DNA from 2 places in the Xylanimonas allomyrinae genome. Region 2 is predicted to be linked to the other one. Evidence: riboswitches for the same ligand, from Rfam matches in the RefSeq annotation. Region 2 holds a riboswitch; the other holds the start of a gene.
What was found. Region 2 has a riboswitch for S-adenosylmethionine ahead of ET495_RS11675 (rhodanese-like domain-containing protein). Riboswitches for the same ligand answer to the same signal wherever they lie in the genome.
Positions count from the first base shown of each region.

Region 1: linked by a shared signal. The riboswitch ahead of ET495_RS16770 (hypothetical protein) and the one ahead of ET495_RS11675 (rhodanese-like domain-containing protein) in region 2 are both predicted to bind S-adenosylmethionine.

Region 1 is NZ_CP035495.1:3,708,662-3,712,866, forward strand. Features, by position in the region: gene ET495_RS16750 (PD-(D/E)XK nuclease family protein) at 1-15, shown strand, start outside; gene ET495_RS16755 (DUF6308 family protein) at 12-683, shown strand; gene ET495_RS16760 (hypothetical protein) at 773-1,117, opposite strand; gene ET495_RS19040 (HAD family hydrolase) at 1,110-1,916, opposite strand; SAM riboswitch class IV at 1,972-2,086, shown strand; gene ET495_RS16770 (hypothetical protein) at 2,096-2,812, shown strand; gene ET495_RS16775 (hypothetical protein) at 2,911-3,828, opposite strand; gene ET495_RS16780 (hypothetical protein) at 3,825-4,205, opposite strand, start outside.
Region 2 is NZ_CP035495.1:2,556,095-2,560,299, forward strand. Features, by position in the region: gene ET495_RS11660 (Ig-like domain-containing protein) at 1-232, opposite strand, end outside; gene ET495_RS11665 (hypothetical protein) at 683-1,075, opposite strand; gene ET495_RS11670 (sortase domain-containing protein) at 1,332-2,162, opposite strand; SAM riboswitch class I at 2,357-2,442, shown strand; gene ET495_RS11675 (rhodanese-like domain-containing protein) at 2,448-2,930, shown strand; gene ET495_RS11680 (O-succinylhomoserine sulfhydrylase) at 2,927-4,201, shown strand.

The DNA.
Region 1 (4,205 bases), 1.2 Mb from region 2:
GGAGGGGCGCGATGAGCCAGGGAAGGCCCGGCGACATCCGTCCGTTCGTCCCGAAGGGCCCGCTCAAGGAGCTCTTGGAGCCGGCCGGGAGAGACCAGGCGCTCCGGATGGTGGCCGGTTACTTCGCCGAAGGGGCCCAGCCTTTCTCCGGGCGGCGGTTCGAGCGGTTCGCCGGCGGAGGCGACCGTGAGGCAGTCGCTGACGTCATCACCGCTGACGACCTGATCGCGACGACGATGCTCGGCGTGACGATCAGCGGTGACAGCGCGATCGCGATCCTGGAGACCGAGCGCGAGAAACTCAGCGCCCTCCTCGCGGATGTCTCGAAGACCGACACGTTCGAGAACCTGACGACCGAGCAGATTCTGGACCCGGAGTGGCCTGCGACGAAGCTCTACTGGGCGCTCCGCGACCGGAGCATCCCTGACGTCGGGGAGACGAAGGCGACCAAGATGCTCGCCCGCAAGCGCCCTCACCTCGTCCCGATCATCGACTCATTCGTCCGTGCGCAGGTCCAGGACGAGCATGGGCTGGTCTGGGCGCCACTGCACCTGTGGCTGACGGACAACGGGCGGGAGAACGCGCAGTGGCTCCGCAGTCTCGGAGACGAGGCGGGCCTGCCGGACATCTCGACGCTCCGGATTTTCGACGTCCTCGCTTGGAGGTCCGGGACCGGCAAGTAGGGCTGCACGCGTTCCGGGTGTCTGTGAGAGTGAAGTGGCTCCGGGGACCGGCCGCTTGGCGGTGGCGTGTCGCCCGCTCCGCTGCGCGCCTACTTCCCGGAGCGGCTACCGGTGGGACTGGGTCCGCCGGGCGGGTCGGTGTACTCGACCGGCTTTCCGGTCTGGTGGGCGTAGCCGATCTCGCGTCGCGTGGACTCTCCGATGTACCCGCCGGGGTTGACCACGAGAACGCGGTCAGCAAGGTCGATCTTCGCGAGGTGCAGCGCGTCGAGCGCGGCCTTCTGCTCGTCGGTCATCCGGTCGCCCGCGTGAGCGAACACGCCCGGGGCGACGACGATCGACCCGCCGAGCGTCAGGTCGAGGTTGATCCGGCGGAACTCCTCGGCGAACCGCGTCGAGCCGCACAGGCACACGATCTCCGGTCGGTCAGTCATCGGACTCGCCCGGAACGACGACGACCTGGCCGTCGTCGGCGTAGACGACTCGGCCGGGCGCGGCAGAACGTCGTTCGGTCCACGGGACGCCGTACCGGTCGAGAAGGTCCAGATACTCGCGCGTCTTGTCGATGAGGTGGACAGCCGAGGGCCTGAACCACGCCGTCGCTCCCGGGTTGACCGCGTGGTCGTAGACCTGCGGGTCGACCGTGGACGGGTCCGGATAGGCCGCGTTGCACCAGTCGTTGGAGTGGCGCCACCACGCCCAGTCGTCGGGCGCCAGCGCCCCGTCGTGCGCAAGCCTGTTGGCGAGGCCGAACACCCCGACGTGGCGGCCACGGGAGTTGGGCGTGGGGCTCTCGAAACGGACGAACCCCGGCGCGCCCCGAGCGTCGTCGAGGTTGCGGAGCACGTCGGCGAGCCGCGACGTCGGACGCCACCGGAACGCGCGCCAGCCTGCCGCGCGGGCAGCGTCGACGTTCGCCTGACTGCCGTCGACGAGGCAGTGCAGGCCCGGCGCCCGTCCCGTTCTGCGTTGCACGGCGTCGTAGAACCGGTGATCGGCCTTGCGGTATCCGACGTCAGCCGCGGAGTGGATCGCGGCGGACCGCTCCCGGAGACCCGATGTCTCCCACGGGTGCCGAGCGCGGTGGTGCTCGTGGGCGGTGGCGAGATGCGCGTCGAACCCCGCTGTGCGCGCACTCGCAAGGTCCGCTAGGAGCTGGTCGTCGAGCGTGGCGTCGTGGGCGACCAGGAGGACGAACCCGTCCACGTCGACCATCAACAGGGGCTTCGTCACTCGGGCAGGCTATCGGCGCGCCTTTGTCGGTGCCTGTCTGGTAGGTTCCGGAACAGGTCAAGAGCGATCAGCGATACGCCCTCCGCGTGCTGGTCCGGCAACCGCGCACTCGCGCACGGTGCCCCTGGAGGAAGACCGGCCCGTCACGACCGTGACGGGAAGCGCGAAAGGAGACTGAGATGACGGACCTGATGTTGCTGCGCCCGGACGGGGTGCTGCTGTGGCGCCCGGACGAGGCGACCGTGGCGAGACTCGGCGACCAGGGCGCGTATGCGATCGGCTCGGGCGAGCTGTGCACGGCGTGCCTGGTGGGCAGCACGCCGCGCACGACGCTCTCGGCCCACCGCACCACCTGCCCCGAGTGCGATGCCCTCGCCGTGCACGTCACACAGCTGGCCGGGCTGAGCGACCCGATCCGGGCCGGGAGGCACGACGGGGTGCTGGTGCTCGGGGTGGACGCCCCCGAGGGTCCGCGGTTCGAGCGGATCCGGGCGGCGCGCGCGTTTCGGGCGGCGCGGCTGCGGCCGGTGTTCGTCCAGGCGCGGGCGCTGGGCATCGTGCGGCTGGAGGAGTCGCGCCGCCTCGGGCAGCCGCCGGTCGAGCTGGTCGACGTCGAGGACCTGCACCTGCGGGGGCTGATCGAGCCGGGGGCGGCGGATCGGGTGCGCCGCTACGGCGAGTGGCTGCAGGCGCTGTCCCCGCAGGAGCACGCGCCGCGCGCCGCAGTGCTGGCCGACGTCGCCTCGCTCGGGGCGTGGCTGGTCGCACACATCCAGCGCGAGCATCGCAAGCGGGCGCTGCGGGACCTCGATGACGCGATCGCCCGCGCGAAGCGGGCGAGGCGGGCGGTCACAGCGGCCTCGGCGCGAGTGCGTCAGCTCGACGTCCGCGGGTAGCGGCGAGGGCCCGGCCTGTCAGGTGTGAGGCCGCCAGGCCGGGCCGGCCGCCGGCCTGCTCCGCGCACGGTAGAGGCAGCAGCCGAGCCTCGGGGCTGTCACGCCGGGCGTGGTGGACTCGTCGGCCGTGCGAGGCGGCCGCCCGCGCGACTCGTCCGCAGGGCCACCCATGGCGCGAGGCCCGTGGGCAGCGCCACGGCGGCCGCGGTGAGCACCCACGCCGAGTAGTCCAGCCCCAGGCAGGCCCAGATGCTGGTGTGCATCGCCGCGACGGCCAGCGCGAACGGCGCCCGCGTCCACCGTCCGTACAGCAGGAACGGGGAGGCCAGCTCGAGCAGCAGCGCGCCGCTCGCGAGCAGCTGCGGAACCACCGGCAGGTTCGCGATGGCCTGCGGGAACGCCGCCCCGAAGGGCGAGGAGTGCGCGCCCTCCAGCAGCACCCAGCGCATGTTGTCGGAGTAGGCCCAGTGCGGCCCGCTGTGGACGAGCTTCTGGAAGCCCGTGAGGAAGTAGATGCCGCCCAGCACGGCGAGGCTCGCGCGGGGCGGCCACCCCCAGCGCACCGCCCGTTCGGCCGGTGGCACTCCGCGGCCAGGCGGACCGGCGAAGAGCCACACGGCTCCCACCCACACGGTGAGCACGTCGTTGTGCATGACCTTGCCGGAACTCGACCACAGCCCGCACAGCACCAGGTAGCACGCCCACGCGACGGTGAAGGCGAGCCGTGGCCGCCACCGCGCCACGGCGGCCGCGGCGGCCAGCACCCCGACCACCTGGACCGCGACGAGTCCCGCCGCGGGCAGGTCCGGGACCCAGCCCAGCAGGTTGGTGTGCGTCCGCAGGTCGGGCGCCCGGTCTGCGAGCACGGTCCAGTCGCGCGCCGCGAGGCGCCAGCCGACGACGGCGGCGACGCCCGCGTGCACCCAACGCGCGGTGCGTGCCTCGCCCGGGGCGACGAGCGCACCGTCGAGGCGGCGCTTCAGATCGGCGAGCGGCCCGCGCGCTCCGGCCCTCACGGTTCGACCTCCAGCACGACGTCGCGGCTCGTCTCATGGGCGGTCAGCGTCTCGGGGTCGAGCTCCCATGTGTAGCGTTCCAGCGCGACGACGTCGACGGCGTCGGGCGCGATGCCCGCGTCGTCGAGCCACGCGTCGACCTGGGCGGCGACGGCGTCGGGGGCGGCCCGGGCCAGCTTCGCGACCAGCTGGCGGTTCGTGGGGACGACGGTGCGGGTGCCGTCGGGGGCCACCGCGACGAGCTGGTACGTGGCGCCCGTCCCCGTGCGCACGTCGCTGAACAGCCGGAACGACGTGAGGGGCCACAGCTCAAGGTTCGCGACGGCCGCGACAGCGAGCACGGCGAGCATGCCGTAGGTGACGTACCTGGCGCGGCG
Region 2 (4,205 bases):
CCACACGCAGGTGGGTCGTGTTCCAGTCGCTGGTTCCGCCCGGGTTGGCGTTGAGGTTGACCGAGTCCGCCGGAACCTGAAGGACCAGGTCGATGCGAATCTCGTCGTCCTGCTGGTCGACGAGTGTATTGGCCAGCAGCGTCTGCACCTGTGGTGCATTCGTCGCCGCCGACGCGGTGGTGGGGGTTACCCCGACGAGGAACGAGGCTGTGATGACGGCCGCAGCCGACACCAGCCCCGTTATCCGTCGAGGCACCGGCGTTCGCCCGCCGGCGCGTTGACGAGAGGTTCTCACGTCACTCCTTCGATTGGACAGACCCGCCGCACGCACACGACAGGCGCGGCTAGTTTGTCCGCGGAACACAAACGAACATGACGTGCTGACACCGCCAGAGCAGGGCATGTCGCGCCTAGCCCATCTCGCTCCCGCGCCACATGGGCTATAGGCCAGCAGGGCGATCCGGGGCGCCGTCCGCCCGCGCACGGTCCTGCGCACGGCTCGGGTCTCGACCGCTCCCGACGACTGCCCGCGGCGCGGGGCGGTGGCGCCCACCGTGCACGCCGTCGCGCGACCGGGCGGCACCAGCGACCACCCGCGGGCACGACAAGGCGCCCGGCCCGAGCATCCGCTCGAACCGGGCGCCGTGTATCCGACGACGGGCCGTTGACCGGCCTCGCCGGGTCAGCCTTCGTCGCCCGCGGGCGACTCCTCCGGTGCTGCCGACGCCTCGGGCGACGCCGCGCCCTCGGGGCTGGCCGACGCGTCCGGCGCGGGCGTCGCGGCGTCGCCCTTGGCGCGTGCCACGACGCCGTACTCCAGGTCCTTGCCGTCGGCGCTCACCCCGACGCGCACGGAGTACTCCGTGCTCGACAGCGAGTACGTCGGCCCGGCGTCCGTCCGGGACTGCCCGACGACGGCGAACCCGGCGTCCTTGAGCTTCGAGACCGCGTCGGCGATCTGGTCCGCGTGCCCGTCCACCGTGAGGTTCCAGGCGTCGCCAGATCGCTCGGCCGCGCGCAGGCTGGTCGACTGCAACGGCACCTGTGCGACGGGGAAGCCGTCGGGCACCTTCACCGAGCCGCACCCTGCGAGCGGCAGGATCAACCCGCCTGCAAGGGCAGCGATCAACACGGATCGGGAGACCCGGTTCCTCAGGGGACGCATGTGCACCTCTCCGATCATCAACACGAGGACGAGCGCCCCGCGGCCAGGGGCCGGGCGGCCGTGGGGCAGGGCGCTCCAGGCTAACGAGCGGCCCCTCGTGGGGCTGCGTCCCCTTTCACCTGCGGATCGACCCGTGTCACCATCTGGCCTCTGCCCCGGCCTCGGGTCAGTGCCCGAGCAGTGCTTCCGGAACGCCGGCGTCGTGCTCGGCCCAGCCGACCAGCGTGCCGGTCACGACCCAGCGGTGGTCGTTGCCCCAGGACCCGAGCGTCAGCGAGTGGCCGGTGTAGAGCGTGACGAGCCGTTGCGTGGGCTGCGCATCCGGGTGGCCGGGCACCGGTGCCAGCACGTCGCCGCGGGTCGCCGCGACCGCCTCGGACCCGGTGACCTCGTAGACGAACCACGCCGTCGTCGTCTCGACGACCAGCGTGTCTCCTGCCCGCAGGTCCGGCAGACGGAGGAAGCCGCTGCCGTACGTGCGGCGGTGCGCTGCCAGGACGAAGTTGCCGATCTCGCCGGGTGCCGCCGCACCGACCTCGTGGCCCGCCGCGCCGCTGTCGAGGACGCCGTCCGTCGTCCCTTCCTTGATCGGGATGCCGTCGGCGAGCGCCTCGCCGTCGGCGGCCCAGCTGGGCACGTAGAGCATCCCCCAGGGGCTCGTGCGCAGGTCCGCCGCGGGCGGCTGGGCCTCCGCGAGGTCGGTGTGCAGCTGTGCCGTGCGCTCGACGACGTCGTGCGCCTTCGCGCGGAACTGCGTGACGGCGCGCGTCTTGGCCTTGCTCGCGACGACGTCCGTCCCGAAGGCCGACCAGGCGACCCCGGACCCGGCGCCGAGGCTCAGGCCCAGCGCGAACGCGCCCAGGCAGGCGAGCAGACCCCTCAAGCCGGGGCGGCGTCGCGGTGCGGAGACCCGGCCACCGTGCTTGCCTGCGTGGCCGCCCGTCTGTCTCTTCTCGGAGCGGGAGACGGTCGAGCCGACTGTGCGACCCTCGGTCACGCGTGCTCCTCGTGTGGTGGTTGGCGGGGTTCGACGGCGCCGTGGACGTTAACCTCTGCCCGTCGCGGCCCCGTGGTCGTGTCGCGTCGTGACCAGCGCGGGTGTCGCGTGGTGACGCCGCCGCCGGTGTCCGCCCGGCCCCGCGGGCATGAGACACCGTGGCCGCGCCCGAGCGGCGCGGGCTACGATCGCCGCGACCATCCCGAGCGGCCGAGTGACGTGGCACGACGACGCCGCAGCAACCCTGTCCGCAGGGTGCTCCCGCCACGAACGATGGAGGACGACATGAGCGACGTCACCGTGGTGCCCGCCGACGGCTACGCCGGGGACCTGAGCCCCGCCGACACCTGGGAGCTGCTGAGCACCGACCCCCGCGCCGTCCTGGTGGACGTGCGCACGCAGGACGAGTGGGAGCAGATCGGCGTGCCCGACGTCGCGACCGCCGGCAAGCGCACCGTGTTCGCCCAGTGGGTGCTGCGCGACGGCCGCCCCAACCCCGAGTTCCTGGCTCAGCTGCGCGCCGGGCTCGCCGAGTCCGGCGCGGGCGCGGACGCCCCGGTGGTGTTCCTGTGCCGCTCGGGCCAGCGCTCGGTCGGCGCGGCGCGCCTCGCCACGCAGTCCGGCATCGCGCCGTCGTTCAACGTCCTGGAGGGCTTCGAGGGCGCGCCCGGGCCCGACGGCGTCCGCGACCGGGAGGGCTGGAAGGTCGCCGGCCTGCCGTGGCGCACCACGTTCGCCGACGGCGCGCCCGCTGGCGACGCGCGATGAGCACCGTCTTCACGGGCCCGGCGGGCGACCGCTTCCCCTACGGCGGATCGGGCCGCGGCCCGCTGCCCGCGTCGGCGCGCCCGCGCACGCTCGCCGTGCGCGGCGGCCACCACCGCACCGAGTTCCAGGAGACGGCCGAGCCGGTCTTCCTCACGCAGGGCTACGTCTACGACAGCGCCGCCGACGCCGAGGCGGCGTTCGCGGGCGACCTGCCCCGGTTCGTGTACTCGCGCTACGGCAACCCCACGGTGCACACCTTCGAGGAGCGCCTGCGCCTGGTCGAGGGCCCCGAGGCGCAGGCCTGCTACGCGACGGCGACGGGCATGAGCGCCGTGTTCACCACTCTCGCCGCGCTAGTGCGCAGCGGCTCGCGCATCGTCTCGGCGCGTGCGCTGTTCGGCTCGACCAACGTCATCTACGAGGAGATCCTCGCCAAGTGGGGCGTCGTCGTCGACTACGTCGACGGGCACGTGCCGTCCCAGTGGGAGGAGGCCCTGTCGCGCCCGGCCGACGTCGTGTTCTTCGAGACGCCGTCCAACCCCATGCAGGACCTCGTCGACGTGCGGCACGTGGCACGGCTCGCGCACGCGGCCGGGGCCGTCGTCGTGGTCGACAACGTGTTCGCGACGCCCGTCCTGCAGAAGCCGCTCCAGCTCGGCGCCGACGTCGTCGTCTACTCGGCGACCAAGCACATCGACGGTCAGGGACGCGTGCTGGGCGGGGCGATCCTCGGCTCGCGCGAGTTCCTCGAAGGGCCCGTGCAGACGTTCATCCGCAACACCGGGCCGTCGCTGTCGGCGTTCAACGCCTGGGTGCTGCTCAAGGGACTGGAGACGCTCGACCTGCGCGTACGCGCCCAGGCCGACGCCGCACTGCACGTCGCCCGCGCGCTCACCGACCTGCCGGGCCTGAGCACGGTGCGCTACCCGTTCCTGCCCTCGCACCCGCAGCACGAGCTCGCGGTGTCACAGCAGTCGGGCGGCGGGACCGTCGTGACGTTCGACCTCGCGGTGCCCGACGGCCTGGACCCGCGCGAGGCCAAGCAGCGGACCTTCCGGTTCCTCGATGCGCTGCGGATCGTCGACATCTCCAACAACCTCGGCGACGCCAAGTCGATGGTCACCCACCCGGCCACGACGACGCACCGCAAGCTCGGGCCCGAAGGCCGCGCGAAGGTCGGCATCGCCGAGACGACGGTGCGCCTGTCCGTCGGGCTGGAGGACCCGGCCGATCTGGTCGAGGACGTCGAGCAGGCGCTCGCGGCCGCCTGAGGGC